2 regions of the Paenibacillus sp. FSL L8-0644 genome follow, and region 1 is predicted to be linked to the other one. Evidence: predicted binding sites of a transcription regulator. Region 1 holds the regulator's gene; the other holds the start of a gene.
The links. Region 1 encodes NrdR, which represses ribonucleotide reductase genes. Its sites were predicted from a motif close to AACACNATATATNGTGTT; they were not measured.
Positions count from the first base shown of each region.

Region 2: a site for NrdR is predicted at 3,694-3,711, ahead of nrdI (class Ib ribonucleoside-diphosphate reductase assembly flavoprotein NrdI). Genes of this name have one in related genera too.

Region 1 is NZ_JBBOYN010000001.1:1,934,132-1,950,432, reverse strand. Features, by position in the region: gene NSS94_RS08900 (AraC family transcriptional regulator) at 14-1,903, opposite strand; gene NSS94_RS08895 (radical SAM/SPASM domain-containing protein) at 2,142-3,020, opposite strand; gene NSS94_RS08890 (helix-turn-helix domain-containing protein) at 3,249-4,004, shown strand; gene NSS94_RS08885 (GNAT family N-acetyltransferase) at 4,021-4,671, shown strand; gene NSS94_RS08880 (alpha/beta hydrolase family protein) at 4,668-5,672, shown strand; tRNA gene NSS94_RS08875 (tRNA-Lys) at 5,831-5,903, opposite strand; tRNA gene NSS94_RS08870 (tRNA-Ala) at 5,916-5,991, opposite strand; gene nrdR (transcriptional regulator NrdR) at 6,121-6,588, opposite strand; gene NSS94_RS08860 (alpha/beta-type small acid-soluble spore protein) at 6,694-6,918, shown strand; gene NSS94_RS08855 (lytic transglycosylase domain-containing protein) at 7,035-7,598, opposite strand; gene coaE (dephospho-CoA kinase) at 7,595-8,191, opposite strand; gene NSS94_RS08845 (MntP/YtaF family protein) at 8,203-8,994, opposite strand; gene mutM (DNA-formamidopyrimidine glycosylase) at 9,106-9,936, opposite strand; gene polA (DNA polymerase I) at 10,008-12,662, opposite strand; gene phoU (phosphate signaling complex protein PhoU) at 12,840-13,499, opposite strand; gene pstB (phosphate ABC transporter ATP-binding protein PstB) at 13,539-14,297, opposite strand; gene NSS94_RS08820 (methyl-accepting chemotaxis protein) at 14,425-15,549, opposite strand; gene NSS94_RS08815 (response regulator transcription factor) at 15,708-16,301, opposite strand, start outside.
Region 2 is NZ_JBBOYN010000001.1:2,092,662-2,108,962, reverse strand. Features, by position in the region: gene NSS94_RS09680 (ABC transporter substrate-binding protein) at 1-1,209, shown strand, start outside; gene NSS94_RS09675 (MFS transporter) at 1,281-2,504, opposite strand; gene NSS94_RS09670 (GNAT family N-acetyltransferase) at 2,507-3,067, opposite strand; gene NSS94_RS09665 (DUF2500 domain-containing protein) at 3,107-3,469, opposite strand; gene nrdI (class Ib ribonucleoside-diphosphate reductase assembly flavoprotein NrdI) at 3,877-4,236, shown strand; gene nrdE (class 1b ribonucleoside-diphosphate reductase subunit alpha) at 4,223-6,307, shown strand; gene nrdF (class 1b ribonucleoside-diphosphate reductase subunit beta) at 6,526-7,491, shown strand; gene NSS94_RS09645 (MFS transporter) at 7,588-8,838, opposite strand; gene NSS94_RS09640 (MarR family transcriptional regulator) at 8,993-9,466, opposite strand; gene NSS94_RS09635 (VOC family protein) at 9,627-10,052, opposite strand; gene NSS94_RS09630 (hypothetical protein) at 10,144-10,794, opposite strand; gene NSS94_RS09625 (class I SAM-dependent methyltransferase) at 11,004-13,112, opposite strand; gene NSS94_RS09620 (DUF3024 domain-containing protein) at 13,441-13,785, opposite strand; gene NSS94_RS09615 (glycoside hydrolase family 43 protein) at 14,021-14,992, opposite strand; gene NSS94_RS09610 (arabinan endo-1,5-alpha-L-arabinosidase) at 15,033-16,301, opposite strand, start outside.

The DNA.
Region 1 (16,301 bases):
CTTGTACATCCTTTTATTTTTTGTGGGCTAATAAGAGATTAACTATGGTATCCAGCTGAAGGCCTTTCCATAGCTCACTATGCAGAATCTGATTAGCCCCTTCATCTTCTGAACCGTATACAAAGATGTGATCTCCCATATACTCGGGTAAAACCTCAAGTGAAATATTTTCAAATCCTTCTTTCATATTCAATGCCTTCTTGGTAGGTGGCAGCTTTAGCATCTGATAAATGGTCGGACTTCCGTAATTGCCGCCTTTCGCTGCCAAAACATATATCGATTTATTGGCGACTTGTACAATTGAAACCGTCTCTCCGTCCTTAACGATACCTTGAATTTTCATTCTGGCCTCTGCAGCTTTCTTCTCGTATTCAGTAATCCACTGTTCGGCTTCTTTCTGCTTGCCAAAGATTTCACTGATTCTACGGAATTTATCCAGTGGCCCCGCTGTAGATTCGCCCTCCCAATACGGCAAGAACACGGTCGTTCCTACCTTTTGGTAGCTGTCGATGTTCTTTTCGATTGAGCCGATAATTAAATCCGGTTGCAGAACGGTCAGTTCCTCCAAATCCATAGGAAAATCACCGAGATCCTTGATTCCGGCCAACTTCTCTTTGGGATATCCCGATCGATCAATCCAAGCCTCATTCAGCATATAGCTTCTGACCCCTACCGGAATAATCCCCAGTTTCAAAAGATGACCCATATACTGATCCGATGCCACTCGTTTCGGGTTTGCAGGTACTTCCACATCACCTTTTAATGTCTTAACCGTTCTTATCTGCGCTTGTACTGCCGCTTGTCCATCGCTGTTGGATGTTGTCGCTGTATGATTAGCCTTCGTTTGCGAACTTCCATTTGTATTCGTCGGAGCCGAGCAAGCTCCCAGCATCAATGATAAACACAGCATAATCATCATGGTCGTTATTTTAACTCTTCCGTGCATGAATGAATCCCCTTCCGCATGATACCGATATTGATAATCAATATCAGTATAACGTGTGAAAGATGTCCGCTGAAGGGCATATTTAAGCATCGTTTGGGGCATATCCTGATCTTGCTTCTGGGCAGGATGCTCCCGCTCCTTTTTGAATCGTACGGGAGATAGTCCCTTATATTTCTTGAAGCTGCGACTTAACGAATGGGCATCTGGATATCCCACACGCTCTGCGATCTCCTGTAAAGTGGCGTACGTCTGCATTAGCAGTTTTGCCGCTCGTTCTGCTCTTACTTGGCCCAAGTAATGAATCGGACTGGTATGCATTTTACTTTTGAACAACCTGGATAAATGTCCGGTACTGCATTCTAGCTCCTTCGCAATGGACTCAAGTGTCATAGACTGACTGAAATGATCGCGAATATATGTTACAGCTTGCGCTATCAAGTCGGGCTTAAGAGGTTCGATGCCCTGCCAATACAACTGCTGCAACAACTCGTATACAAATTGATGAAACAAGGCTTTAACATGCAGTTTGCCAAGTCCAGAAGCTCCACGCCATTCTTGCTCCAACAGCTTCACTTTCTCGTACAGGGACAGCGGGTAATGTGGTGCGAAAGCATACTGATTCTGAAAGGGATTTTCCTTTTCCAGCAATTGTGCTATCTCTTTGCGATCAGGCAGGGCCAACGTCGCCCTGTACAAAATGATGTAATATTCAAACACATCCTCCGCCAGGATACTCAGGCACATTCCTTTTCCGCCATGCAGTACATGGAAACGCTCTATCCTGTGAATACTGTTATCCAACCGTACCCGTGCGCTTCCACGCACGGCATATAAGAACGCACTGGCAGGAAGTCGATAGGCTCGAAGCTCCTCTCCTTTTTCGATCTTCCTATGACGAACATCCATCACCTGTATAAAAACATGATTCCACAGCAAAATGTGATCGTTCAACTTCATTACTACCGCTCAGCCCCCATCCAAACCGTTCCTTCAGTTCTTATTCCGTCCTATCAGAATTAAATTTATTATAATTGATAATCATTCTCACAAGCAATCGAATATAACCAACTTCCTCTGAACAGTTTAAAACCATTAATTATGTATGTATATATCAAAATATAAGTAAAAAAGCCCTGCAAAAGGGCTATCTTTCTTGCAATTCATTCTACTGTCGATTAAAGCTCTACCTGTATGACTATGTTCCAAATCGTTTGCGGTACCCGCATTTTCGGCATAACTCTTCTACCGCTTCTCTTTTGGAGAACCCGAAGTACAGACGGTTTGCACGCTCCCCTTCCACAATGTCGGAAAAAGATTGCTCATGCACATTACCTAAATTAATGACACCTTCTCCATCCAGACAGCAAGGGACCACCGTTCCATCCACCAATATCGCTGCTTGGCTACGGAGTGCATGGCAAAAGCCTTTTCCGTCATCTTCCGGGGCACTGAGGCTCGGCCATTCAAATTCGTGGTCCTGATTCAAATAAACGTTTGGTGCGATTTTGACCCCACTACCCGGTATCACCTTTTCCTCAATCCGATAGTCCAGTCCAAACTCTTGCTCCAGTCGTTCAAGTGTTTCCCGATTGCGCTGACGCTGCACATTAGTCAAATTATCTTCAGTCAAGTTCCAGAGACGGAACGAAATAATGACATTGTGTTTCACCGCTTCTCTTACAAACGTGAAAATATTACCCAAATATCCTTCTCGATCCACGGAGCCTTCATGTCCGTCAAAACTATGGAGAGAGAAGTTCATCTGACGCAGCGCTGGTTGCCCAAGCAGCTTATGTCCGGTCTTCGGCAGCAAGGTACCATTAGTGGTAATATTGACCTTTAAGCCTTTCTCATGAGCACTTTCCAGTAAAAGATCAATTTTCGGATGGAGCAACGGCTCTCCTTTTACATGCAAATAGATATAATCTGTATGTGGTTTGACCTGATCAAGCACATTTCGAAAGACTTCCGGATCAATAAATTTTTTGACACGCTGTGTTTGAGGACAAAAGCTGCATGCGAGATTGCAAATGCTCGTTATCTCAATGTATACCTTTTTAAAAGTTTTCAACATGATTTCCCCATTCTAACCTTCATCCTGAGCATCTTGTTTATGCTCACTAATCTTATGATTATAACGGGTTATCACCGACAGGTAAACTCTCCAGTCTCCCCCTTGGTGTGGGCATCAAATGCTCGACACCTACGCCTATCCAAGATTTGTTTGATATTTTCTATTGACCCTAGGTCTGACCTAAGGTTTATAGTGGAGTTATTCAAATATCAGTAAGGAGTCCTCTCATTGAAAGAACACATTACGATCAGCCAGCTTGCTCAGCTTATGAATGTATCTATACATCAACTGCGATATTTTGAAGAAAAGGGAATCCTCTATCCATCACATACTGAAGAAAATCAATATCGGATGTACGGGCTTCATGAGATTTATCAGCTATCGCATATTTTATTACTACGTAAATTAAATGTCCCTGTCGGTCAGATTCAAGAATGTATGACTTCCTATGCTGCCGATGATTATAACCAGCTTTTAGAGCATTCGTTGCAAAAAGTACAAGCTGAAATAGCTAACTTAAAGATGCATGAACAGTTTATTCACAAAGTGTTAGAAGAATATAATAATCGGACCCAGCAGGGCGATGAGTATCAAGTCAAACGATTAGGTCCCCGTCATTTAAAGCTATGGTTTGCATTGGAGAATGGTCAAGAGTTCACTGCCGGAAACCTATTTGAACACCGCCCTGCCCCACCTCGATTATTTGAAAATGACATGCATTACTTGCCTGATGCTGGACAGTTGAAGCTGTGTTATGAAACGGCGGATGTGGCTGACTATATTCTGGAAGAAGGCAACTATCTTTATAAGCATCTTTCCGTCATTGAAGAACCTGAGATTGATTATGAGATCAAACAAATGGAACGATATGTAGCTCATCACCAATATAACTGCCAAAGCAAGATCATTCTAGTAGAAAAATCTTATCTTTCGATGTTCGACAACAACAAGCTACAATATGAAATTCAAGTCAAAGTAGAATAAATCTTGGAGGTGTTACATGAGTGCAAAATCTTTTGACATTGTTGCATACCAAAAACAAGACCATGAAGCTGTTTGCAGTCTTTTAGTCGAATCGTTTAAAGCAAAATTCCAATCTCTTGTTACACTAGAGGATCAAGCTACACAGCAGTTGTTAATGCAGGTTTGGGTTCAAAATCCTTATTCTACATCTATGAAACAATTTGTAGCCAAAGAAAACGAAGAAGTTATCGGTGTTCTTTCCCTTAAATGGAAACCCTCCTACTCTTCACTTCCTGAAACAAACCCCATTTCTTTGACTCCGCTCCTAAAACAGTTTGGTTGTTTCAATGTATTTACATTTTTGGCAGGTATGCATGCGCTAGAGTATACCCCCGCTGCAAATGAGTGTTACATTGATCATTTGGCGATTCGTTCAAGTCATCGTAATCAGGGAATAGGACGCCATCTTGTAGCTTTCGCACAGCAATTTTCGGTTGAATCTGGTTTTCATGCATTGACGCTTCACGTAGCGCATAAGAACCAAGGGGCTATCCGTTTGTATCACCAACTGGCGTTTGAAGTAAAACAATCCAAATATAATGGGTTACGGCATTTTTGGTTCAAGGAGCCTGTATGGCATCTGATGAGTTGGAAAGAGAACCTGCATTCGAGGAGAGAGCATCATTGAAAAAAACACTCAAGCTTACTTTTGGTATTGCGGCAGCTCTGGCTGCTGTCTCGGTACTCATTGTTCTATATCAAAATTCCTACAAGATGACAGAAGAAAAAATACAAATTACGACACCTAAAGGGCTGTTAACAGGTACATTAACTTTGCCTAAAAACTACTCGGGAAAGATTGGTTTGGTTGTTTTTGTCCATGGGGATGGTCCTATTAATGACACCTATGATGATGGATACAAACCACTGTGGGAAAAGTTCGCTTCCAAGGGTTATGCCTCCTTGTCACTGAATAAGCCCGGTATTAACAGCGCTCCTGGTAACTGGCTCGCCCAAAGCATGGAGGACCGCGCACAGGAGATCCGATATGCAATAGACTGGGCAAGAAGCTTACCTATGATTGATAAGCAAAAAATCGGCCTATGGGGAGCCAGTCAAGCAGGATGGGTCATTCCGAAGATCGTTAAAGAGGAGCATGATATTGCATTCAGCATCCTTGTATCGCCTGCCGTGAACTGGATTTCCCAAGGACAATTTAATACCAGAAAAGAACTGGAGCGAGAAGGAGTTACTCCGCAAGAAATTCAAAAGACATTGAACTACGATCAAGAGATTCTACAGTTACTGAAAAGACAGGCTTCTTATGAAGAATATCTAAGCATAGCCGATCCTGACGATATGATTTCCAAAGAAAGATGGAGCTTTATACGCAAAAATTTTCTGTCTGATTCCACCGAAGAATTAGGTCACTTCCATTCTCCTGTACTCTTGGTTCTGGCTGGAAAAGATATTAATGTTGATGCAAAGGATACCGAGCGAGTCTATCGCCAGAAGATACCTCCAGAACTGCTGTCCGTGATTCATTTACCTGAAGCCGACCACTCCATGATGGATGAAAAAATCGCGCGTTCAAAATCTCTAACTTTTTTAACAGCCGTATTCGCCCCAAGAAAATTGGTGAATGACGAGTATCTCGAAATCCTTGCCAATTATGTCAGTGAGCGTTAAACAATGATGTTTTTTTCATACTTCTTTTGAATATGCTAGGATCTGTTTTCTGTGCATTCAGTTACGCGCTCATTCAACTCATAACTGTTCTCGGTTAGACTGGGAATAGATCTATAAACAACAAAAAAACGGCATCTCTGCCGTTTTTTCTAAAAAGATGGACTCTCAGGGACTCGAACCCTGGACCAATTGATTAAGAGTCAACTGCTCTACCAACTGAGCTAAGAGTCCATAATAAAAGTTTGGTGGAGCCTAGGGGGATCGAACCCCTGACCTCATCGCTGCCAGCGATGCGCTCTCCCAGCTGAGCTAAGGCCCCATCATAAGCAAGTTTTATCAACGTTTCAAGCGACTTCTATATCATATAAAATATTTAACCCTGTGTCAATACTTTTATAAAAAAATATAATTTTCTCCCTTCATGGCCCAGAAAAGATACAGTCAGCGATCAGTCGCTGGCTGTATCTTTAGATAACAGTGTTTTCAGTTCCTTCATAAACATATTGATGTCTTTAAACTGACGATAGACGGACGCAAAACGTACGTAGGCGACTTCATCCACTGGGTAAAGCTGTTCCATGACCAGCTCACCAATCTGCTGGCTATCCACTTCTGTGGCTGCTGTGTTGCGGATAGCGTTCTCCACCTGGGATACGATCATATCCAGTTGCTCGACGGATACTGGACGCTTCTCGCAGGCTCGAATGAGACCGCGCAGCATTTTATCACGACTAAACTCTTCACGGCTGCCGTCTTTTTTGATGACCATGAGAGGGGTTTCCTCCACCATTTCAAAGGTGGTAAAACGCCTGGCACACTGCTCACATTCACGGCGGCGACGGATGGACTTGTTATCATTCGCAGGTCGCGAATCCAGCACTTTCGTGCCATTGTAGGCACAATACGGACATTTCATAATCTCACCACTTTCTTTTTCCAATAAATTCCCGAAGACTTTTAGTAATAATTTTGTCAAAACAGATCATAATATGTTTACCATATCGCGAGGAGGTGAACAACAATGGCACAAGGAAACAATGGCAACTCCAACAATCTGGTAGTCAGCAGATCCTCCGGCGCTCTGGAGCAAATGAAATTTGAAATCGCTCAAGAGTTGGGTATCAGCATTCCTCAAGATGGATACCAAGGTAATATGACTTCCTATGAGAACGGTTCGATCGGGGGCTACATCACAAAACGCCTCGTAACGATCGCCGAACAACAATTGGCAGGTCAATACCAATAATCGCGGTAATAATGCAAAAATAACAAGAAAAAGTGTCTGGATGGGCTGGTAAAAACAGCCTGTCCAACGCTTTTTTCATTTTAAAGCGAAAAGCTCATCATGTCATTAACTTGGATTTAAAAATCATTATAAATTTTCGTGTATTGCCTGTAGTAATAAATGACCCGCTGTACATAATGTCGTGTTTCACCAAAAGGGATTTGCTTGATGGACTCTTCTTTTCCATCCCACACTCCCTTATCCAGCCACTCTTGAACTTTACCCGGCCCTGCATTGTAAGCAGCTACGATTGCTACAGGATTATCCTGAAACTTTATGGATAGGTTATGCAAATACCAGGTTCCCAGCTCAATATTGGTGCCAGGCTCGTGCTTGACACTGTCCAGCGGAACCTTTTGAATCTGGGCGCTGTCCATAATCCAATTTGCCGTATTCGGCATAATCTGCATCAGCCCTAGCGCCCCCTTATGTGACTGCTTGCTGGTTTTAAAATTGGTTTCTACACGGATAATAGACGCCACCAAAAATGGGTCTACTTCATACGTCTGTGAATACTGCCGAATCTCATCCTTATATTGAATTGGATAGAACCAGGACATCCAATTTGAATTAAGGAATAGAATCAGGACAAACCCGACAAACAAAATGAGCAGGACTCTTTTCTTTCGCAAAATATTCATGCAAGTCCCTTCCGCTGCCAAAATTGATCAATTTGTCGCTTCGTCTCAGTCTGTGTTCCGCTATTATCAATAACGATATCGGCCAAGCTTTTCTTTTGCTCAATATCCATTTGTGCGGACAGCCGAAGTCCAGCTTGCTCCTCCGTCAGACCGTCTCTGAGCACCAGACGCTGGAGCTGAATATCACGTGGTACGTACACAACCATAATTTCCTCGTACAAGCTCTCAAGCCCCGACTCGTACAGTAACGGAATATCTGCCAAAACAAGCTTGTTCGGCTGTTCCCGTTCGAATGCTTCCATGCGCATACGCATTTCCTCACGAATAGCAGGATGTGTAATCTCGTTAAGTGCCTGCCGCTGGGCAGGGTCTCCGAATACAATCTCTCCCAGCTTTTTGCGATGCAGAGTTCCGTCACTGTTCACTATAGCTTGTCCAAAATGCTGTATGACCGCCGCCAACACCGGATGCCCCGGAAGCATCACTTCCCGGGCAATGGCATCTGCGTCGATCAGCAGCGCACCTTTGGCGACCAAAAGAGCCGACACGGTGCTTTTTCCGGTAGCAATACCTCCGGTTAATCCGATATTCATGCTCTTTCACCTCATAACAGCTTCAATATGCCCATCATAATCAGTAATAATGCCGGCAATACACCCAGCGCCTTCATAAATCGAAATGCTGATAGAAAGAAACCTGCCTTCATCCCTGCAATCAAAAATGTTCCACTGAATAACGTAATAGCCAGCGCAGTAGACAGTGGCTGAAAACCAAGCATAGCTGCCCCGAGTCCCGCTCCGAACGCATCGACCGATAATGCAATACCCAGCCAAACCGCTTCGGTAGCAGATATACTGCCGGAACGGTCCATATCCGCAGCAGACGGGCTTCGAAGAATCCGAATAACAAGCCCCCATTTGCGAAACTCCAGAGAAAATACTGTTCGTTCCTGCTGCTCCACAGAAGCTTCTGCCGACAGATCTTTTCTTGAGCTGGGGAAAGACTCGGTATCAGCATTCTCCATACCCTCCTTCTCCCCAAGAACAGATCTGCTCGCTGGATCAGTCTGTTTTGTAAGAAGCAGACCCCGAGAGGGCTCCACTGAATCCTCTGGCAAATCCTCTTTGCGGTGCAGAGCTTGAATCAAAGAGTAACAGCCAATACAGATCAGGATGACAGCACCGAAAACGGTCGTATATACAGGAGACAGGACACGAGATAGTAATGCGCCCAATTGCATGGATATGCCGATCACCAAACCTGAACATACGGAGATGATAGCAATCGACAACAGTGGAATTTTCATTTTGCGCAGACCATATGTAACACCGACTCCGAAACTGTCCAAACTTAGCGCAAATGCCAGTAACAGCAGGGCTCCCCAATGATTAGCCACTCCAATTCCCTCCCATTGCGAAGGCAGGGTCTTATAACAACCGAAATCCTCCGCAGTATTGGTACTTGGAACAATATATGAGAGGGATGGGCTTGGGGTGACTGCGCCTGTTTAGCGCAGAGGCTGGCAGACCGGACAATGATGTGTGCCCCGTCCGGCTACAACAGATTTTTCGATCAATGTACCACAGTTGATGCAAGGCTTCGCGTTACGTCCATAGATTTGCAATTGATGCTGGAAGTCGCCCGCTTTGCCCTGTCCATTCACGAACGATTTAATGGACGAGCCTCCAACCTGAATGGACGCACCTAGCGTGGAGACAATCGCCTCATGCAAGACATGAAATTGGCTATCCGTTAGGCTTTTGGCTGGCTGTGCTGGATGAATCCCCGCCTTAAACAACGATTCATCTACATAGATATTCCCGATGCCCACCACATATGACTGGTTTAACAGCGCTGCCTTGATCGAAGTCGAACGAGTTCCAACAGCGGCACGCAGCATTTCTGGTGTAAAGGCCTCGTCCATCGGTTCCAGGCCAAGTTTGTTCAGCGGCTTTTCCAGCAAATCCTGTCCTGCTGGAAATAAGTGCATCGTGCCAAACTGGCGCACATCCTGATAACGCAGCTCCGTACCATCTTTAAAATGAAAGATGACATGGGTATGCTTTTCCACAGGATCATGTTGTGAATATAATCCATATCGCCCTTCCATTCGAAGATGGGAGACCAGCACCAGCCCGTCCAGCAAAATCCGCAGAAACTTTCCGCGTCTCTCCACCCCTGTAATCCGGTGATCAGCCAATTCCATGGCAAAAGCGTGGATATCATCGGGCCGTTGAATGATCCGCGGCAGATTCACAGTGACATGATCTATATGTTTATCAACGATAAGCTCGTTTAGCGTTCGTTTAATGGTTTCTACTTCCGGTAATTCCGGCATGATGTCTTCACCTCACCCTATATTATAACGGAAGCAGCGTCAAATTGGGACTATCTACTCATTGAAATATCTTATTTGGCCTCATACCAATTGCTGCCATAGCTTACTTCGGCTTTGAGCGGCACAGCCAGCTTTAATGCAGCTTCCATGGTAGCAGGGACAAGCTCTTTCATCGTTTCCATTTCCTCAGGCGGAACCTCGAATACAAGCTCATCATGTACTTGGAGCAGCATTCTGCTACGAAGATTACGTTCACGTAGCGCTTTATCCATCTGTACCATCGCCAACTTGATAATATCGGCTGCGGTGCCTTGAATCGGCGTATTCATCGCTGTACGCTCGGCGAATGAACGCAGGTTGAAATTGCTGGCGTTAATCTCCGGCAAATAGCGTCTACGTTCCAACAGCGTTTTTACGTAGCCGTCCCGCTTCGCATCCTTTACAATATCATCCATGTAACGGCGAACGCCTTGGAACACATCAAAATACTGGTCGATAAAGCGAGCCGCTTCCTTCCGCGTAATATTCAAATTTTGTGACAGACCATAATCACTGATCCCGTAGACAATCCCAAAGTTGACTGCCTTCGCAGAACGCCGCATATTGGAGTCCACATCTTCCGCTGCTACACCGAACACATCGGATGCGGTCTTGGTGTGAATGTCCATATCGTGGACAAAGGCTTCCTTCAAACGTTCATCATCCGAAATATCAGCCAGCACCCGCAGCTCGATCTGTGAGTAGTCTGCCGCCAAAATAGACCAGCCCGGTTCGGACGGAACAAATACTTTGCGGATTTTGCGACCTTCTTCAAGACGAATCGGAATGTTTTGCAAATTCGGAAATTGACTACTCAAGCGTCCAGTTGCTGCAACCGTCTGCCGGAAATACGTATGCACCTTACCCGTTTTCTCCGAAATTTCTTTAAGCAAACCTTCAACATACGTCGATTGGAGTTTGGCAATGGTACGGTACTGCAAAATGTTTTGTACAATATCATGATAGGGGGCCAGCTTTTCCAGTACCTCCGCATCGGTCGAGTACCCCGTTTTCGTCTTTTTAATGACAGGTAAACCCAGTTTATCAAACAAAATCTCACCCAACTGCTTAGGCGAATTCAGATTGAACTCTACTCCGGCAATGCTGTAGATCTCGTTCACCAACGTTGCGATCTGGGCTTCAAATTCTTTACCCAAAGCACGCAGTTCTTCTACGTTCACCAAAATGCCCTGCTTCTCCATATCCGCCAAAATGCGGGACAACGGCATCTCCAGCTCATGAAACAGCTTGTGCATTTCCGTTTTCTCCAGCTCAGCCTGCTGCACAGGCACCAAAGCTTCAATCACCGCTGCCTTACGCGCCACATGATCAGACAGCACGTCCACGTCAGGAACTTTATATTTAGCTCCTTTGCCGAACACTTCTTCGTCAGGACGGATCGAAGACAAGCCATATTTGGCTGCCAATCCGCTCAATGTCTGGTTTGCATCAGTTGGGTCCAGCAAGTACCCTGCCAATTGCACATCAAACTCGGCACCTGCAAACTCAATTCCATGCCAGTGTAAAGCCAAATCCGTACGATGCAGATCATGACCGCGTTTTTTGCGTTCAGGGTCAGCAAGCCATTCGCGAATAGGTGTAGCTGTATCGCTTTGCAGTACATCCAGTGTCATAAAAAACTGCTGTCCCGTTGCGGCAAATATCAGACCTACGATGTCAGCATGATGCGGATTATCGCCATGCGTCTCAACATGCAGCACATCCACATGATCCAACACTTCTACCAATTCGCTAATCCGCTGCTCATCCAGCACTGTTACGTCAGCCGCGGCTTCCTCTACGTCTACCCCAGTACTGCCAACCTCACCTGAAAAAGATAAACGTTCCAGCAAGGACTTGAACTCCAGCTTCGCCAGAGCTGGCCCGGCTGTTTCTGCTTGCAGCCCGCCGAAGGCCACATCTTCCAGCTGCTTGTCCAACGTTACATCCCGATAAATGGTCGCCAAATCTTTGCTCATTCGCGCATCGTCAGCATGTGTCTCAACGCGTTCTTTCATTTTGCCCTTCAGCTCATTCGTGTGCGCCAGCACTTCTTCGACTGAACCGTATTGATGCAGCAGCTTGAGCGCTGTTTTTTCACCTACGCCGGGAATACCAGGAATATTATCCGACGTATCGCCCATCAGGCCCTTAAGGTCAATAATTTGCAGCGGCTTCAGCCCATATCGTTCCTGAATTTGCTCAGGTCCATACGTCTCCACCTCAGTAACCCCTTTGCGAGTCAAGCCGACTGTGACATGGTCTGAAGCCAATTGAAGCATATCCTTGTCCCCGGTCACGACCAGCACATTGAAGCCGGCTTCGTCCGCTGTCTTGGACAGGGTGCCTATAATATCGTCCGCCTCATAGCCATCCAATTCAAACTGGGCAATGCCGAAAGCGGTCAATAGCTCTTTCAGCAACGGAAATTGCTGGGACAGCTCTGGCGGGGTTTTCTCCCGTCCACCTTTGTAATCCTCGTATCCCTTATGGCGAAACGTTATTTTACCGGCATCGAAGGCAACCAGCATATGTGTTGGTTTGTGCTCCTCCAAGAGCCGCAATAACATCGTCGTAAATCCGTACACCGCGTTCGTCTGCTGTCCGCTCGAATTCGTTAACGGTGGCATAGCAAAAAACGCCCGGTAAATGATACTGTTACCATCTATAAGCATGAGTTTATCCATTTAGCACCTCGCAAGTTCATCAATGCATTCGTAACGTTCTTACGTTTTACGCATTCCTCTTCCTATCTTAACATACAAGACTCCTTTTTCAGAAAAAAACGGCTGCTTCCTAACCAAATTTGCCTTTTGCTCAAAGACAAGTCTGGGTCAGAAACAACCGCTATATACCTGAAAGCTCTACTGGTTCAAATCTGGTCTCTCCCCTGTCACGAGATATACAGTGCTTTCACCGATATTCGTAGCATGGTCACCAATTCGTTCAATGTATCGTCCTACAAGCAGTTGCAGCATGGCTTGTGAAGCCTCTGCCGGCTTTTCTACCATAAAGGCGTACAGATCGCTGATCATGTGGCTATACATGGAATCCACACGATCATCCTCTTTGGCCATTTTGTAGGCCAGATCTGTATTTTCATCCAAATAGGATTTGATCGCATCATCTATCATTTCTTTAACAATGGAAGCCATGTGCGGAATATCCACCAGCGGCTTAATGATCTGCTGCCCTTCCAGACGAAGGGTCACCTTGGCAATATCAAGTGCCAAATCGCCCATTCGTTCCAGATCACTGGAAATTTTAAATGCAACAATGATTCGGCGCAAATCCTTCGCTACCGGCTGCTGGGTAATAATGAGCTTGGAACCCATATCGAGAATATTCTCTTCCAGCGTATTGAGGGATGCATCATTTTTGACCACCTGCTGAGCCAATTCTGTATTTTTGGTCTGCAAACATTCAATGGCCTGATCGAGCGCCTTCGAAACGTGTGCACCCATTTCGCGCAGTACGGCTCTCAGTTCGTCTAACCCTTCATCAAAACCTTTTCTACGTATCATTTCGAAGTCACCCCTTCTGGCATATTCATCTGGTAGGCTTTAGCCAAATCGCCCTGAAATATAATCTTCCGTACGTGAATCTTGCGGCGTGGAAAACATCGTCTGTGTGTCCGCCGCTTCCACCACAACACCATTCAAAAAGAACGCAGTTCTACCAGACACACGCGCTGCCTGATGCATGTTATGCGTCACCATGACAATGGTATACGTGTCTCGCAATTCCTGAACCAGTTCTTCAATTTTCATCGTGGAGATCGGATCCAGCGCAGATGTCGCCTCGTCCATAAGCAAAATATCTGGTTGTACAGCAAGCGCCCGGGCAATGCACAACCGCTGCTGTTGTCCACCGGACAAGCTCAGAGCTGAACGCTTCAAAAAGTCCTTGACCTCTTCCCAGAGTGCCGCCTGCCGCAGGCTTTGCTCGACCAATTCGTCCAACTTGTCCTTTTGCCGAACTCCATGCAGACGCGGGCCGTAAGCCACGTTATCATAAATCGATTTGGGAAACGGGTTAGGCTGTTGAAAAACCATTCCCACCTGCTTCCGCAGAGTTTCTACTTCCATAGTATCGCCGTATATATCCTGACCTGCGATACTCACGGTGCCTTCAATACGTGTTCCCGGTATCATGTCATTCATCCGGTTTAGCGTACGCAGCAGGGTCGATTTGCCGCAGCCGGACGGGCCGATAAAGGCAGTTACCGTTTTTTCAGGAATATCGAGGTTTATATGTTTCAGCGCGTGAAATTTCTCATAATATAAATTCAGCTTATCAATCCGGATTACGGAATCATTCATGGATTTATGATCTCCTTCGTGTTGCAGTTATGATCCTCAAGCATTGCACCTGATTTGCACAATATGAAGATTATATAAGCTGTGTGTAAATTTAGTGTGGTGGATTTGTTAACGTTATGTAAAATGATCAAGAACTTAGCATGAGCTCAAGCTCCTGCGCAATTTCGGCTGCATTCAAAGCTGCTTCCTCTGCGGAACGGGACATTTCACTGTTTTTAGCTTCAATTTCATCGACAGCCTGCAGTAGTTTGGCAAAAGTTTGTGTTCCGGCAGATATATATTGAGAGCCTGTATGAATCTGCTGCATACTCGTATCCGTCAGTTCAGCGGTGTCACGCAGCATTTGCTCGATATGGGTGAGTAAGCCTGTAATCTGTGTGGAAAAAGCTTTCGTCTGGAGTGACATATTCCGCACCTCCTGAGACACAATCTGGAAGCCTCGTCCATGTTCGCCAGCATGTGCCGCTTCAATGGACGCGTTGATCGCCAGCAATCCACTGTGATCTGCCAGTGCACGAATGGATGAAGCCATGCCCGCAATGTCATTCAGCGATTGCGTCAACGCCGTCATTTGCTCATGCTGGCGTTTCATTTGCTCCGTAACCGCACGATAGGAGAGCAAAACATCCTCCAGTTCTACTTTGCCACGACGGGATAATTCACTCATTGAGCGGGTTAGCCGCACACTGTCATCGGCCTCTTTAGCTGCATCCAGCACAGTCAGCTGAATACGCTGGACTCCGTCATAGCTATGCCGAATCACATCTCCCCGCTCTTCGTCCGCTTCTCTTTGCATTCGCTGCACGACGGACAGGATATCACGAATCGTGAGTACACCGAGTAACCGTGTTCCTTCCTTAATCAACACACAGTCGTAAAAACGCTGATCTTCGCGCAGCATCGCCAGTTCCACAATGTCCGATGCCTGGCTTTTCAGATCCACAATTAATGTATCGGGGTCGGCAAATAGGGCCGCAGGCTTGTCATAGAACAACGCCGCAGCAAATCTGCCCGTAAAATGGCGATTGTACGCATCTCTCATAATAATGCCCAATGGAAGATCATTTTTATCCACAACAATGACACAAGGAATATCTTCCTGTGTTTTCATAAGGGCTAACAGTTCTTTACAAGACATGTCCGTACCAATGATCGGAACCTCCCGGCATGGCACATAGGTAGTAATCGACTTGTATGCTTCACGTTCAATCACGGCAGTGGAGCTCGGCTGGGTCTTTGGTTCCGTTATCATCGTTCTGAAGTCCCCTTTTTTAACTACTTGGAGTGACGGGAACATCATATCGGTCATTTGTTGATTCTAGCGTCTAGTTTTGTTAATGAAATGTAAAATCACAAAATGGACACAAAGGTCCCCGGACACTGCCCTGAATAAAGAAAAACGCTCCTCATTTATAATAAATGAGAAGCGCTTCTTTTTTTATTTACAACCAGCTTGTACCCCACTCCACGGATCGAATCAATATGAACCGAGTCGGGATCCAGCTCCAGCTTTTTACGTAAGGAACTGACGTGTACATCCACGGTCCGTTGCCCGCCAATGTAGTCAAAACCCCAAACAGCATTCATCAGATCATCTCGGGTTAATACCACACCCGGCTTGCGGGACAAATAAAGAAGCACCTCAAATTCCTTGGGTCTAAGGCTGATGGACTGACCTCCAAGAATGACTTCATATTTTTCAGGGTAAATCTCCAGCTCCCCCAATTGAATTTTGGAGCTATCTTTCTGATCAGACAACACTCCTTCATCCCCACCGGAAGTTCTTCGCAGCACAGCCGTCACGCGGGCCAACAGCTCAGAAACGCCAAAAGGCTTCGTGATGTAATCATCCGCACCCGACTTCAGCCCTTGGACAACCTCGGCTTCACCGTTTTTGGCCGTTAAGATAATAATAGGCGTCGTCAGCCCCTGATGGCGAAGTCTGCTCAGAATGTCCAGTCCGTTCATTCCCGGCAGCATCAAATCCAGCAGGATCAAATCGTA
Region 2 (16,301 bases), 160 kb from region 1:
GATCACATCGCGTTTGATGCACAAGCTGGCTTCGAAATCCAGCACCAGGCACTTAAGAAGCTCGGATACCCTAAAATCCGCACCGTTCAAGATTTTGAAAAAGCACTTAAAGATTATGTCGCCAAATATCCTACCACCAATGGCCAGCCTACCATCCCCCTATCACTCGATGCCGAGGACTGGAAAATTCAAATTACAGTGACAAACCCGGCTGTTACTGCTACAGGTGGACCCGACGATGGCGAATATTATATTGATCCTAAAACACACAAAGCCATTCTTCACTACAAGCGCCCAGAAGAACGTGAATATTTCCGTTGGTTGAACCATATGTACAATGAAGGACTGTTGGATAAGGATACTTTTGTGCAAAAAAGTGATCAGTACAAGTCCAAAATCGCCGCAGGCCGTGTCATCGGACTCATTGATCAGGAATGGAACTATCAAGATGCCGAAAATGCGCTCAAGGCAGCAGGTAAGGATGAATTCACTTACGCCCATTTTCCAGTCACTTTAAATGAGAAATACGAGGACCATTCCCTTCAGCCCATCGGCTTCGATACTGCATCCGGGATCGGAATTACAACCTCATGCGAAAATCCGGTGCGAGCTATCAAGTTTCTGGATTTTCTGGCTTCCGACGAAGGACAAATTTTACGCAATTGGGGAATTGAGGGCCAGCATTACAACGTAGAGAACGGCAAACGAGTCATTCCGGCGGATGTGCAACAACGTAAAAACACCGATAACGCTTCTTTTAGCAGAGAGTCGGGAATCGGTTTGTACTGGATATGGGGGCCACATTACGGCGATAGCGTGAAGGACCCTTCTGGCAACTATTACACAACCAATTATCCGGAAATGATTACCGAAAATTATAGTCAAGCCGAAAAAGAGTCCCTTCAGGCATACAAAGCACAGACGTGGAAAGACCTGTTCCCGAACGAAAAGGATTTTCCGGTAAAAGAGTGGGGTGCTGCCTACAACATGCCTGTTCCGACCAATACGAATTACAATGTTATTTATCAAAAGTCGCAGGACATTGTACGCAAACGCATTCCTGAGGCCGTACTCGCCAAGCCAGATCAGTTCGACGCTGTGTATGACCGCATGCTCCAAGAGCTGGATCAGGCGGGTGTGCCAAAGGCTGAAGAAATCTACACTGGCCTAATTCAAAATCGGCTGAAACTGTGGTACGGCGAAAAATAGGGTTTGCCTTTTTAATGAAATATTACAGGGCTGACAGACCATGCTGTTCAGCCCTTCTACATTAACTATTATTACATATTCTGTTTGGTTTCTTTTTCTTTCCAAGAATTACTTTTCCCTGATACACGATTGACGTAAAACAATAAGATGATAGGAATCAACGCAATCCCCCCACACATTACCCAAGATATTTGAATAGGTGTTTGATCGGAAGACAAATCCGTAAAATTACGACTGATGATCCCTGTCACGATTAAACCTATGCACATGCCTAATTGTGAAATCGCAGAATCCAGAGATAGTAGTGTAGAACGATACTCATTAGAGATTCTTTTGTTCAGAAAAATTTGTTTGGCAACCGGGTACATGCCGCGCCCCATTTCATAGATCAAAAAGGTAAGCAGTACAGGATAAAATGTGTTGAACGCACCGGCAAAAATGAGCCATACTCCAATCATGCCGCAAGCATACATGAGTATATGTACATCACTGTATCGTGCGCCTAGCTTTCGAACCAGGTAGCTTCCCAAAGTCATACATAGTGAATACCCTGCCTTGATAAACCCCATAATCCAAATCCCTTGTTCGGAAAGGCCCACCAGACGTGGCTGTTGAAATGTATTTCCAGCCGAGTTTGAAAAGCTGATAAATAAGCCAATCATAAACACAATCCAGATAGACTTATTTTCAAAACCGATACGGACACTTTCTCCGATAATCGTTTTAATGCGGGTAGTGGACGTCTTTCGATGAGCCACATTCTCCTCATCCATATAAAAGAAGCATAGAAAAATGCATACAATAATAGATAAAATGCTAACCGCCCATGGAAGTGAATAGTTAAAAGTTGCGAGAAAGGCCCCCAACAGACCACAAATAAATCCTGAAATGTACTGTATACTGTTAGAGATTGTAAAAAGAACTTCCATGGGCTTATCACTATTTTCCACAACCCATGATTCCAACGAACCTGATTGTAAACATATAGCCAGACCTCCAAAGACTTGCGCAAACACAAGCACCCCGATATGATCTGTCGAAACGAACAATACACTATAGGCTAGAAAACAACAAAGTCCCAAAATAACAGAGATTTTTCTTCCATACTTGTCTGCAATAGCCCCAGTAGGTATCTCAAACAGAAAAATACTTACAAAGAATACAACCAGTAAGAAGTTCGCACTCTGCAAAGAAAGTCCTTTAGCTAATAAAAAAAGGATGAGCGTAGTCCCCGTGATTTCACTCATAAAAAATTGAAGAAAGCTGACGGAGTAATATAGCTTATGAGGTTGCACTCTCAGGATTCCGTCGATTGCTGTGCAGCCTCATATTCACTTCGCAAAATCCCCATCTGAATAATGTCATAGTATCGCCCTTCCCTGAATAGCTTTTCCCGCAGCCGCCCTTCCTCCTTGAAGCCGCTGGCCAAATAGCAACGGTGTGCACGTTCATTGAACGCATAGACCTCCAGCTCCAGTCGATGTAGGTTCAGCGTATGAAATGCAAATTTTTGTAACAGCCGGATCGCTTCCCGTCCATAACCTTTGCCCAGATCACCGTCACGCCCGATCACAATTCCAAGGGTGGCATGCCGATTCACCCAGTTGATTTTAAATAAGTCCAGTTGTCCGATATAATCCAGGGTGTCTTTATGCGCAATGACAAAACCTTTGATCTCGGGGTTGCCGTCAATCATCATCTGTACAAAAGATTCACTATTCACCTGTGAATGCGGATAGATAAACACGTCGCTTAAACCACGTGTGATTTCCGGGTCATTGACCCATTTTCGGATATCTGGTATATCCTCTTGACGGTATTCTCTCAATACAACTCGTTTTCCAATGATATGCGGCATCGTAATCTTCCCTCCGATTATGTATTTGTTTAAGCACCTTTATGCTTCCATTACTCTCACAAACTCCAGAAAACGTGTACCTTTATAATGAAGCTCCCCACGATCCCCGATCACAATCATACCAAAGTCCCTATCCTTCACCTCCAGCTCCTTACGCTCACCCCCGTCAAACTCAAAGGTGATATAATAATAGGTCGAAGCTGAAAAATCGCCTGATCCCCCACGCACTCTCGTCCGTTTATCCACAACCTTACATGAACGTTGTACCCGTTCGGCTGCTTGATTGGACAGGCCCGCTCCGATCGTTTTGACAATTCCCATAATCATTACAAAAGCAATGAGTCCAAATACGATAAAAAAGATCGTATTAAACGATTGAACTTCCATAGAATCACTTCCCATTCACTTCATCCTTTCTACAGTAAAATGTAAATTTTCCATTCAATTGCCCATTGACAAATCGTACATCTTCACCCTCAAAAACTCCAATACTTTTTTAACATACTTACGAAAAAAAAGTTCTTTCGCTCTTTTCCGCACCCCGCTTGGACTTCTACCCGATCTGGGTCCTCTGATCCCCTCTAGACCGATTGACAAAACTATATATAGATATAAAATAGAGAATGTACTCTAAATATAGTGTAAAAAACGTATTTATGCCCGATATCTTGAAGATACAGGTATGAAAATACATGTAAATATAGAGTCAAAAATCTTAAATGGCGCAGCCAGCAAGGGATTCCATCTATAATAGATCCCAGGCAATGCCGTTTTCTTTTTTCGTTAAATGTTTAAGGAGGTTGCATACCATGCTGATTGCATATGATTCCAAGACCGGCAATGTAAAAAGATTTATAAACAAGCTCAAGCTTCCAGCGGTTCAGATCGAGGAGCAAATGACTATAGAAGAACCTTACGTACTTATTACATATACAACTGGGTTTGGGCAGATACCTGAGAGGGTATCTTCCTTTTTGAAAAAGAATGCTCAAAACCTTGTTGGTGTAGCTGCAAGCGGCAACCGTAACTGGGGTGAGAAATTTGCCAAAAGTGCGGATTTGATTGCCGATCATTATAATGTCCCCGTGATTAGTAAATTTGAATTATCTGGAACGTTCGGAGATGTAGAGCGTTTTAAACAGGAGGTGAGCCGAGTTGCGGCATATTGAATTGAACAACATGTTGATGAAACGCGATACAGACGGCTTTTTCCAATTGGAAAAAGACCAAGAGGCTGTAGCAGAGTTTATGAAGGAAGTTCAGGAACGGAGTTTGAAGTTTGCTGACACAGCCGCTCAAGTGCTGTATATGATTGAGAATGATTATTACGAAAATTTCTATAACAGCTACACGGCTGACGAAATTAATGATATTTTCCATATCACTCATAGCTATAATTTTAAATTTCCTTCCTATATGGCAGCATCCAAGTTTTATACCGACTATGCAATGAAGAGTAACGACCGTAAAGTCTATCTGGAACATTACCCTGACCGGGTTGCTGCTGTCGCGCTGCATTTAGGACGCGGTAACGCCGATACGGCACGCCTGTTGTCTCGCTCGATGATGGAGCAACGTCTCCAGCCAGCGACACCAACGTTCCTGAATGCAGGCAAAAGCCGCCGTGGGGAATTGGTATCCTGCTTCCTGCTCGAAATGGACGACTCCCTGAACTCGATCAACTATGTGCTGAACACCTGCATGCAGTTGTCCAAAATCGGGGGCGGTGTTGCCGTTAACCTGTCGAAGCTGCGGGCACGCGGCGAAGCGATTAAAGGCGTAGAAGGCGCAGCAAAAGGCATTATGCCTGTGCTGAAGCTGATGGAAGACGGCTTCTCCTACGCAGATCAAATGGGGCAACGCAAAGGCTCTGGGGCAGCCTATTACAACATTTTCGGATGGGACGTGCTGGAGTTCCTGGATAGCAAAAAAATCAATGCTGACGAAAGAGTACGTCTCAAGACACTTTCGATTGGATTACTGGTGCCAAATCGCTTTTACAAGCTGGCTCAAGATAACGAACCGCTGCATGTATTTGCTCCTTACAGTGTGTTCAAAGCCTATGGAACACATCTGGACGACATGGATTTGGATGAAATGTACGACACGCTGCTCGCCGACGATCGGGTGAAGAAAAAAATAGCGATGAGCGCACGTGACATGCTGACGAAAATTGCCATGATTCAGTTGGAGTCTGGTTATCCATATATCATGAACAAAAGTAACGCGAACCAGGCACATGCTCTTAAAAACGTGGGTCAAGTCAAGATGTCGAACTTATGCACGGAAATCTTCCAGTTGCAGGAAACTTCCGAAATTACAGATTACGGACAACAGGATACTATCCGCCGGGACGTGAGCTGTAATCTGGCTTCTCTGAACATTGTAAATGTGATGGAGCATGGCAAAATCCGCGAATCCGTTCACGAGGGTATGATTGCTCTTACTTCGGTCAGCGATATGACCCAAGTAGCTAATGCACCAGGTGTCGCGAAAGCGAACCGTGAAATGCATTCCGTCGGTTTGGGTGTCATGAATCTGCACGGCTACTTTGCCAAGAACAAAATTGCGTATGAAAGCAATGAAGCAAAAGACTTTGTCCGTACCTTCTTCATGACGATGAACTATCATTCCATCGAAAAGAGTATGGAAATCGCGAAAGCGGCTGGACAAAGCTTTTATGGATTTGAGGAATCGGATTATGCGACAGGCGTATATTTTGACCGATACCTGAACACAGATTATCGTCCAACAACTGCACGTGTGCAAGAGTTATTCAAGGGCATCTATGTTCCGACTACAGCGGACTGGGACAAATTAAAAGCAGATGTGATGAAAAATGGCCTGTACCACGCCTATCGTATGGCAATTGCGCCGACTGCCAGCATTTCGTACATTCAAAATGCAACATCCAGTGTTATGCCGATTGTTGAGCAGATTGAAACCCGTACCTATGCCAATTCGACGACCTACTATCCAATGCCTTATTTGCAAAAGGATAACGTGTTCTTCTATAAATCTGCTTATCAAATGGACCAATTCAAAGTGCTGGATCTGATTGCAGAAATCCAGCCGCATGTGGACCAAGGAATTTCGACCGTGCTTCATGTGAACAGTGACGTGACTACGCGTCAGTTAGCACGTTGCTATCTGTACGCCGCACACAAAGGACTTAAATCGTTATACTACACACGCACTAAAAAGCTGTCTGTGGAAGAGTGCCTCACCTGCTCCATCTAAGCATAAATGGTAACAAGCTGTAGTATAAAAATTAGATTTTAAATAGATATGGATGCTTTGCATTAGAAGCTGTATCCAGCGTGTGGTTCAGACCTTTACGGGGCTGGACAAGACCCTCGCGGATACAGCTTCCGTATGTCAAGCATACGATGATTCGCCTGCACTATTTCAATGTGTGTTTCTAGGGAATCTCGCAAGCTGAAGGGAGAATGCTAACAATGACAGGTATACAAGCCGTAAACTGGAATCGCTCGGACGATGATTTTACACTGATGTTCTGGAACCAGAACATCATGCAATTTTGGACGGATGATGAAATCCCGTTGTCTGACGATAAAATGTCCTGGGTAACCCTCAGTGATATCGAAAAAGAAGCCTACATGAAGGTGTTGGGCGGATTAACACTGCTGGATACCATTCAAGGCGGTGTAGGTATGCCGCAAATTATGGAGCATGTGGACGGACTGCAACGCAAAGCCGTACTAAGCTTTATGGCGATGATGGAACAAATCCATGCCAAGTCGTACAGTAGCATCTTTACAACGCTAGCTTCCACGGAAGAAATTGACGGTGTATTCCGCTGGGTGGAAGAAAATCCACATCTCCAAACCAAAGCAGAAACCATTCGTCAATATTATATGAATATCCACACACCGAAAGACCTCTATCTCGCGATGGCTGCGTCGGTGCTGTTAGAAAGCTATTTGTTTTATAGCGGCTTCTTCTATCCTCTTTATCTGGCGGGCCAGGGCAAGCTGACATGTAGTGGAGAAATTATCGATTTGATCTTACGGGACGAAAGTATTCACGGTGTGTACGTAGGTGTACTGGCACAGGAGATTTATGCAGAATTGGACGAGGAAGAACAACGTGATCTTTACCAGACGCTGGTAGGCTTGCTGCGCTACTTGCATAATAACGAGGAACAATACACCGAGCAAATTTACACCCCTATTGGACTCGTAGACGATGTGAAAGTCTTTTTGCGCTATAATGCCAACAAGGCCATGATGAACTTGGGCTTTGATCCACTGTTTGAAGAAGAAGAAGTTAATCCCATTGTATTCAACGGCATCAGCACCCATACTAAGCAGCATGATTTCTTTTCTAAAAAAGGAAACGGCTATGTGCGGGCGATGAATGTAGAGCCGCTGACAGATGATGATTTTAATTTTGGCGTATAAGTACAATTACGTAAAACTGTAAACAAATAGGGTTTCAGAACTTGTCCCTGAGTTCTGAAACCCTATTGCCTAAAGAAAGTAGATAGTTTACATATTTCAGGATTTTGCAAAATCCTCATTTACATGCGTTCGCTTATATAAAACTGGTATTGCCGCTGTTATAAGGATTATACCCATAAAAGCGGGTGCGGCATGACCCAGTGATACATAGATTTGACCCCCAATAATAGGCCCAATCATTCTTGCTAAAGCCTGAATAGATTGACTACCTCCTTGAATCCTTCCTTGTTCACTAGAATCGACAGACTTGGAGAGCATCCCGTTGAATGAAGGTCCAAAGATCGAATCACCAAAACCAAATATAAACATTCCAGCGATAAAAAGAGGATAGAATGAGAACAAAGTAGATAGCGCAATAAGACTGTAACCTATAATCTCCGAAACCATTCCAAGAATGGCTATCTGTTTATCATTAAGTTTTATCAAAAGCTTGGGCATGATGAAACCTTGTGAAATGATGTCTTGGAAACCCATAATTGAAAACATAAGTCCGATTAGTGCAGGCCTCCAACTGAAAGTATCCATTGTAAATTGTGAAAAAACGGCCTGTAAAGATCCGTTGGGTATCCAAAGTAAGAACGCAGAGACAAGTAACCTATTTAAGTTTTTCATGGAAAGCAGATTTGCAAGCTGTGTAAATGGATTCAGTCTTACAAAGGTAATCTCTTTCAGTCTATGTTTCTTGTCAAGGCTCTCAGGCATAAAAAAGAATCCATAAACAACGTTCAATAAAGTTATGATTGCTCCAAAATACATGGGTACAGAATAACCAAACTTGGCAAGTAATCCGCCTAGAGTTGGCCCAATGACAGTGCCTACACCTACAACCGCACTCACCCATCCAAAGTATTTGGTTCTCTCTTCTGGAGGAATGATGTCTGCAAAATAGGCGAAGATCGTGCTTATGCTCCCGCCTGTTAACCCTTCTATGATGCGCCCAGCAAATAGTACCCATAGAGCTCCTCCTATGCCAAAAACCAAGTACCCAATTGCGGAACCCAAAAGGCATACTAAGAGCAATGGACGACGGCCATATTTGTCGCTCAAAGCTCCAAGTACGGGAGCCGCAAAAAACACGCAGAATGCATAAACAGAGGTCAGCAGCGTAACAACTATAGCTTGTTCTCCCGGACTGCTTGTATAAGGCTGCACTAAGAATGGGACGACAGGTATTATGATACTGAAGCCTATTCCGCAAAGAAATACAGAGATAAGGCCGAATATTAAAGCGTGTTTATCTACGGTTTGTTCTGTGTTCTGTTCATTGTGTGATCTACATTTGAACACTTCATTTCTCCCCTTAAAGGTTAATTTTCACTTCCTCGGAAGCAAAAATATCGTATCACAATTTTGCTTCCTCGGCAACAAAATAATAACAAAAAAATGCAGCCCGTTCTCAATAGAGCCCGGCTGCCTATGGTTTGATTTTCATTATTCAAATTTATTCCGTCTTAATATCTATACCCTGTTTTTTTATTTCTGCATCCAAATGCCTACTATACTTTTCCAAGAAGCTAATCATACTGTTAAATTGTTCTTCGGTTACCTGCTCAAATACGGCTTTATCCCGCTCTTGAAACTCTTTGTGCAGTTCCTCATGGATGTTATAGATTACTTTCCCTTCCTCAGTAAGCCTAAAATAGACTTCTTTCTTGTTATCCAGCTTCTGGTAGCTTTCGATAATGCCTTTTTTTATAAGCTTCTTAGTTATTTTACTTATGGCACCGGTAGTCATATAAAGGGACTCCGCAAGTTTTGTCACGTTGGAATCTGCATTTCTTTCAATGTATTCGATGCAATGTACTTCAGAAGGCTTATAACCCTTAAGGCTGTCTTCCATCTTATCTTTATTAAGCCAAACCATCTTGTTAAATAAGTCCCTGAAACCCACTATGACCTGTTCTTCTTTGTTCATGGCCTGTCCTCCCACCAGTTGGTGCATTAACAATACAATATAGTATATTTTTGTTTCTATTTCAACAATATTAAAATAATTATTGAATTGAGCACGAGGGCATACACGAAAAAAAACGGCCAGATCGCTAAAGTAGCGGAATCGAGCCGTTTTACATTTCTTAAGACCGAGCCTCAGTGAACATTTGAAAAGTGACACCAAACTTGTCTGTTACATTCCCATAAGCTGGACTAAAATGGGTTTCCTGCAAAGGCATTCCCACCTGTCCTCCCTGCTGTAGAGCATTAAACATTTTTTGAGCTTGCTCCACACTATCGGTTGTAATACAGATGCTCACCTGATTCCCGCGGCTAAACGGTGACCCGGGAAAGGTATCAGAAAACATGAGCTCTGTCTCACCCACTTTAAGGGTAGCATGTCCCACACGTTCCTTGACCTCTGCGGGAATGGGAAAATCGGGGTTTTCCGGCATTTCCCCAAAGGTTTGAATAAAAAGCAGTTGAGCATCCAATGCCTCTTTATAAAATTCGATTGCTTCTTTTGCATTTCCATCCATCGTGATGTAAGGAATCAAACGTTTGGACATCTTCAACACAGCTCCTTTAATTCGAGGTGGTTAACCCAGCATTTCTCCTGTATTATATACAAAACTTGTCAAGAAAAACAAATCTGTATTCTTAGCTTTCATGCACTTGAACGCCAAGCTGCTTTAGCTCCTTTATCGCTTCCGTAACGTTACGCTGTGGATGAAGCGCAGAGATCATCTGTGAAGTGATCGGAACGCCGTTGAAAATCTGGCTTACCACCCCTAGAGAAATCGGCAACTCATAGTAACTCTCAGCCCAATCCTGATATTCCTCCGGTGTAACTATAATTTTCCCCAGCAAAAAGGATGAGCCATCGTCATATCCCTCAGGAAAGTTCGCGTTGCCCATACGCCACTCCTTATCTCCCGCTTCCCTCCACATACAAAAGGTAACGTCCTCTTTCTCCAGTGCTTCATTTTCCAAAAGCTCCATCATATCATCAGGCACACCGTCATATATGCCCGGCCAGACTTCATATTCGTCTCTCGCATGAGGACTTACAGGGGATTCATGGTCAAACCCCTTCAGCAGCACACCTTCACCCGTCCATAGCATATGAATCGTATCTCCAGCGCCATTGTTTACCTCACCCAGGCACACATCACCAGACCTTTCAGACTGCATACGATACGTGCGTAACCAATCTTCTGGAGACAATATAATGTCCAGCGCTGACAGTAGTAGCATTCTGTCTTTTAAACCATTCGGCGTTAGCTGTGCATCAAGCATCATATTCTTCATCATTCCCCCACTTTGTTCATGCGTACTAAGAATTCATCTGTCCCTACCTATATCTTTCAAGCTTCGCTCGCTCAACCACCTGCCGAATGAATGGTCCTTTGGCTTCGGTATGCGCTGCACGGTCATATTTGAATGCATAGCTTTCTAAAAAATGCCTTCTAATCGTGCTTGGCACAAATCAGAAGGCATTCTCTTGTTCAATTTAAAAATCATTCAGCAACTCCAACCCTATTATTCGGCTTCTCAATCACGATCAGACAGGTGCTGTCTGGCAAAGAAACCTGCCGGCCCTGCTCATCCATGAACTCAACACGTCTGGACAGCGCCTCGGCATAGCCCTCCTGTAAATAGTGGCGGCTCACGCGGATAATCGCTTGTGATCCAAGTGTGCTACGAATACACTCTTCATACTGTGACGGGGTAAAATAACCAAACTGCTCCTGCACTTCATGCACATAGGCTTCCGCTCCCCATGTATAGGTATAGAGAAATTCCATCGCATCGTTCACTGGTAAAACAGCCTCATGCTCCCCCACACGCTCTATTTCAATGTGGCGACCTGCAAAATCTTGCGCATACCGTATCAGCCATTCCATTCCATCCGGCTCCAAGAATCGAATTCGTCTGCGCTGCTCTACTGGTTCGGTCATAATCCCGTCACGAATGATGATACGCCCGCCGGGTGCAAGCACACGATAGGCGCTCTGCAGAGCTGCCTCCACTGTTTGTGGATTGAACCGAATCCCATCTCGTTCAATGTAGGAATAGAGCTCGTGAAGAATCGAAGAGAAGATGACCGTGTCCATACTCCCCGTTTCCACATATTCCTCTAACTGAAGCGCATCCCCTTTGATGACATCCCAACGATGGCGCTCCAATTGCTTTTTACGTTTAAGTGCCTCAATGACATTTACAGAAATATCAAGACCTAATGGCTTCGCATCTGGTCTTTCCTGTTCGATCAGATCCAGCAGTACGCCCCCGCCGGGTCCAATATCCAGTATGCGGGTTCCAGTCACATAATCTAAAATGACCCTTTTGTAATCTACGGTCTGGTTCATATCTGTAAGGTACGTTTCCTCATTGTGAAAGCGATCATACGCATCGCGCCGTAATCCGAACAGATCGAACAGCAGCAGGACTGCTTTGTCATACAGAGGCGTTTTTTCTGCCTCAATACAAAAGTCAATCAGTTTCTCAGCCGCAGATGAAAATACAAAATTAAAAAATACAGTACTCGGCAGCTCCTCTTTATGCTCCACGATCACACTCAAATGAGGATTATGCTTCCGTTTTCCTTTTGAAATGTCCTGCCAAGACAGTGCACTTAAATATTTTTCTATCATTCGTTTTTTATATACGTTAATTTTCTTGACACCACGATAGTCATAATACATCGTATTCATGAGCGATTCGAAACTGATATGGCGAACGGTCGCAGGCTGTTCCTGCCCTGTGCCATCCCTTAATGTGAGTAAAAATACCTTTACCAGTTCTTGAAGTGAAAAATCCTGCAAAGCTGATTCTACATACCAAAGTGTCCGATTCTCCAACGGAGCCAGCGCCTTCTCTACATTCAACTCCCGCTCTAGTTCTGTGTAAGCCTGCTCGAACGGCTCCCCTTCATGAATGGAAACCGACCGTAATCTTTCCAGTCGCTCCTTTACACTCCAGACTACAGGTGCGTTATCCCATGCAATCCAGCCGATCAGCTGCTCCACTTCACTGCGTACTTGATCCCATAATGCAGGTTCCACCCCGGCGATAATACACTCGTTCAGGGCCCGTAAAACAAGCTCCAGTTCCTCAGGGCTTAGCCAGCCCTTACGAGTAATTTCAAGCAGCAGTCGATTTTCAGCAAAAGGAATTTCCCCCCGTATATATTGCCCGATCAATCCATGCGTCTCAATCAGAATTCGGGTCATGCTATTGCGCGGGTAAGCAGGGGACTCCGCTTGGGCCTGTCTGACATACAGTTGGGAGGATCCGATATTATGTACAAATAAATTAATACCCTCATGCTGCCAGCGTAGCCGTTCGCGGACTGTGCCTCCTTTGGCTGTCTCAGACCATACCAATACATCCTCCAGTAGCTCTTTAACCCAGAATGACAATGGAAGTCCGTCCAAAATAAGCAACGTACGCTCCACGTAATCCAGTACAGGATTGGCATCCTTTAACTCACCTATAGATCGAATGCGTTCCAAATTTACAATACGCTCCTCAGCCGAAACAAGCAGCTTTAACCAAGTCGGTGTATCCCAGGCCAGATCATTTTCTTTCCTGTAATTAGCAATGGCTTTTAACGATTGCAACATTTTTCTCACCTCGTGTGATTCGGATTCGGTATGCACAGGAGACTTTGAATAAGACATTTGGATTAAAACCTTGTATATACTACACTTTACCATACATTTGTAACTTCCACCTCGTGGAAAATATTAAACATTTGTATCAATCAACCGCTTGACATACTTTCCAAACGCACACATAACCCTCAAGTGCACTAGACAGTGCCACTTCAGACAAAACAAATGACCGTAACTTCCATATAAGGAATTACGGTCAGCCTGTTTATTTCCATATACAGTTTAACGACACGACTCCCACTACCTCCATCTTCCGAACTTATCATTCTGTACTTCGTTAACCTGTCCAAAAAATACCTGCATGATCTATTTCTACCTGTTCGAGCTGTTCTTCAAAGCACGGATTAGGTGCAATCTCTTTTACACGCTGCCAGCTTTCAGCCTCTTGCCGGGCATATACATGCCAATGATTTTCTTCCCAGCGAAATTGGACAATGTCCGTGCGATCCCACAACTCAGTTTCATTAGAAGGCCTTTCCTCCGTCAAGATCAAACAGTTATCCTCTATTTGATAAATGAGCCGCACGTCAGAACGCACGTAGCCTGGCACCTTTAGCGCAATATAGCCATTCAGCAGGTATTCAACCTTTTTAACGGTAAACGGATCGATCCGTTCGTTCACGAGATTTCCACCCCTTGATCAATTCGTAAATATTACGATTTAAATATAGCAGAAATCGAAGTTTTTGAAAAGAGTCCTTCATGCCGTCCCAAAAGCAAAAAGATATCCTCCAGCCTGAAGGCTCAGAAGATATCTTATTACTCTTGTTATATGCAGCCGAATCATAATCCCCTATGATTTCTAGAAAGTTACAGTGCCGCTGTGCAACACGTTAACCATCTATAATAGATTTCGCTTATTTATTAACAGAAACGCCATCTGGTACTGGAATACCAAAATCAGGTGTTCCATCTTCTTTCCAGTAGAACGGCTGCACACGTGTATGACGATTCGGATCATACAGCGGGTCGCCTGTAATTTCCTTGTAATTCCGGGCGTGATATACGATAACATCACTACCATCTGCAGCAACCGTAAAACTGTTATGACCTGGCCCGAATTGTCCTGTTTCCTCATGGGTGCAGAATACCGGCTCAGGTGATTTCGTCCATGATTTCGGATCAAGTAAATCCGCATTCTCATCTGCCGTCAACAGACCCATGCAATAATTGTGGTCTGTGGCGCTAGCTGAATAACTGATAAAGATCCGCCCGTTCCGTTTCAGAACCGCTGCTCCTTCATTCACCTTAAAACCGATGATTTCCCAATCATATTCAGGAGTGGAGATCATCACCTGCTCACCGCGCAACGTCCATGGATTGCTCATTTCGGAAATATACAGATTGGAATTACCGACGATGTCAGGGTCCTTCTGAGCCCACACATAATACAAAACTCCATTATGCTGGAAGGTTGTCGCATCGAGAGCGAACGTCTCCCAACGGGTTTTGATCTGTCCTTTTTCCACCCATTCCCCTTCCAGAGGATTAGCTGAATCATTTTCAAGCACGAACATCCGGTGGTCGAACAGGCCTTCCTTCGTTTCTGTTGTACGAGCTGCTGCAAAATAAATGTACCATTTGTCATTAATATAATGAATTTCCGGTGCCCAAATGTTCGCACTTAACGGGCCCGTTTCATATTTGTGCCACACTGCGACAGGCTCTGCTGTACTCAGGCCTTGAATAGTACTTGCTCGTCGAACCTCAATGCGGTCATACTCTGGCACAGATCCGGTGAAATAATAGTATCCGTCACTATGCTTGTAAATCCAAGGGTCTGCCCGTTGCTCAATGACCGGATTATTAATGGGTACAGATTGATTCATGGTTATTCTCTCCTCTATGTGTAGTATGTAGTTCATACAATTAATCGCTGATACGTTTTCCCCAAATGGAAATTCCTTTTTCATTCATACCCGTGAAAATTAAAGTATGGCGACCAAGCTCCCAGTCCCATGAAGGAAGCAATAACAATTCTTCCTTTGTTCCTGCGGATGTATTGCTCCAATCCATTGTTAGAGTACGCTTGCCATCAAAACTCCAGTGACCTTCAAGAGAACCGCTGGTTGCCCGCCCTCCATCTTCCAGACGGAGCGGTTCAGCTTCCACCTGGCCGTCTACTTCCTGCCTTATCACGATGCGCTCCCAGTTGCCGGATAATAGCCTTTTGGGTATATCCTGCTCCTTTTCGCCCGCATACCGCTCCGGAGAGACGACCGGCCAGCCCTCTGCCGTCCACAATATTTTGCGTACATGCAGGTACGGCCAGCTCTTGTCCGTTTCTCCCCGCGCATGATGTACAATATAATAATCCGCACCGTCCTTCAGGACAGAATTGTGACCTGGCGCAACCCAGCCTTCTCCTTCGCTGAACCGATAACCGCCCAATACCTTGTTTCCGATCTCGTATTGAGGCAAATAGCTGGTATCTGCCATATCATGTCCATTCATGTCCACATAAGGGCCTGTGATAGAATCTGAACGGGCAACGCGAACATTGTAGTCCTCAAACAAAGAATCATACGAGACGAACAAGTAGTATTTACGGAACATTGGATTGTACACAATGTAAGGCCCTTCTACAGCACCGTCCTCAGTTGCCCGATCTCTGGCAGCGATATTTCTACCATAGCCAGATTCTTTGAGCTTTCCAGTCTGGGGATCAAGCGGTGTAATATAGATACCGCCGAAAAAAGACCCGTATACCATCCATGGATTTCCCTCTGCATCCAGCACCGGATTGGCATCAATCGCATTCAGCTTGTCATGTTCTTCCGTTTTAACGACCAGTCCCTCATCCTTCCAAGGGCCTTCTGGGGAGCTGGATGTCTGCAATCCGATCGCAGACCGTGTGCTGCCAAAGGTAGAAGCGGAGTAATACATGCGATAGGTATCACCCATCTTGATAATGTCCGGTGCCCACAGATTGGTTGCCGATGACCACGCCTCTGCTTCCTTTGGAATGCCAGGGAGTGCATACTGAACCCAGTTCCAGTGAATCAGATCAGTCGATTTGCGTACCATGACACCAGGTCTCAATTCTCCACCTGTCTTTACATCCGTTGAGTAGACATAATAGCCTTGATCTGTTTTGATAATCGCCGGGTCATGCGCATTGTTAATGGTCCAGCGCTG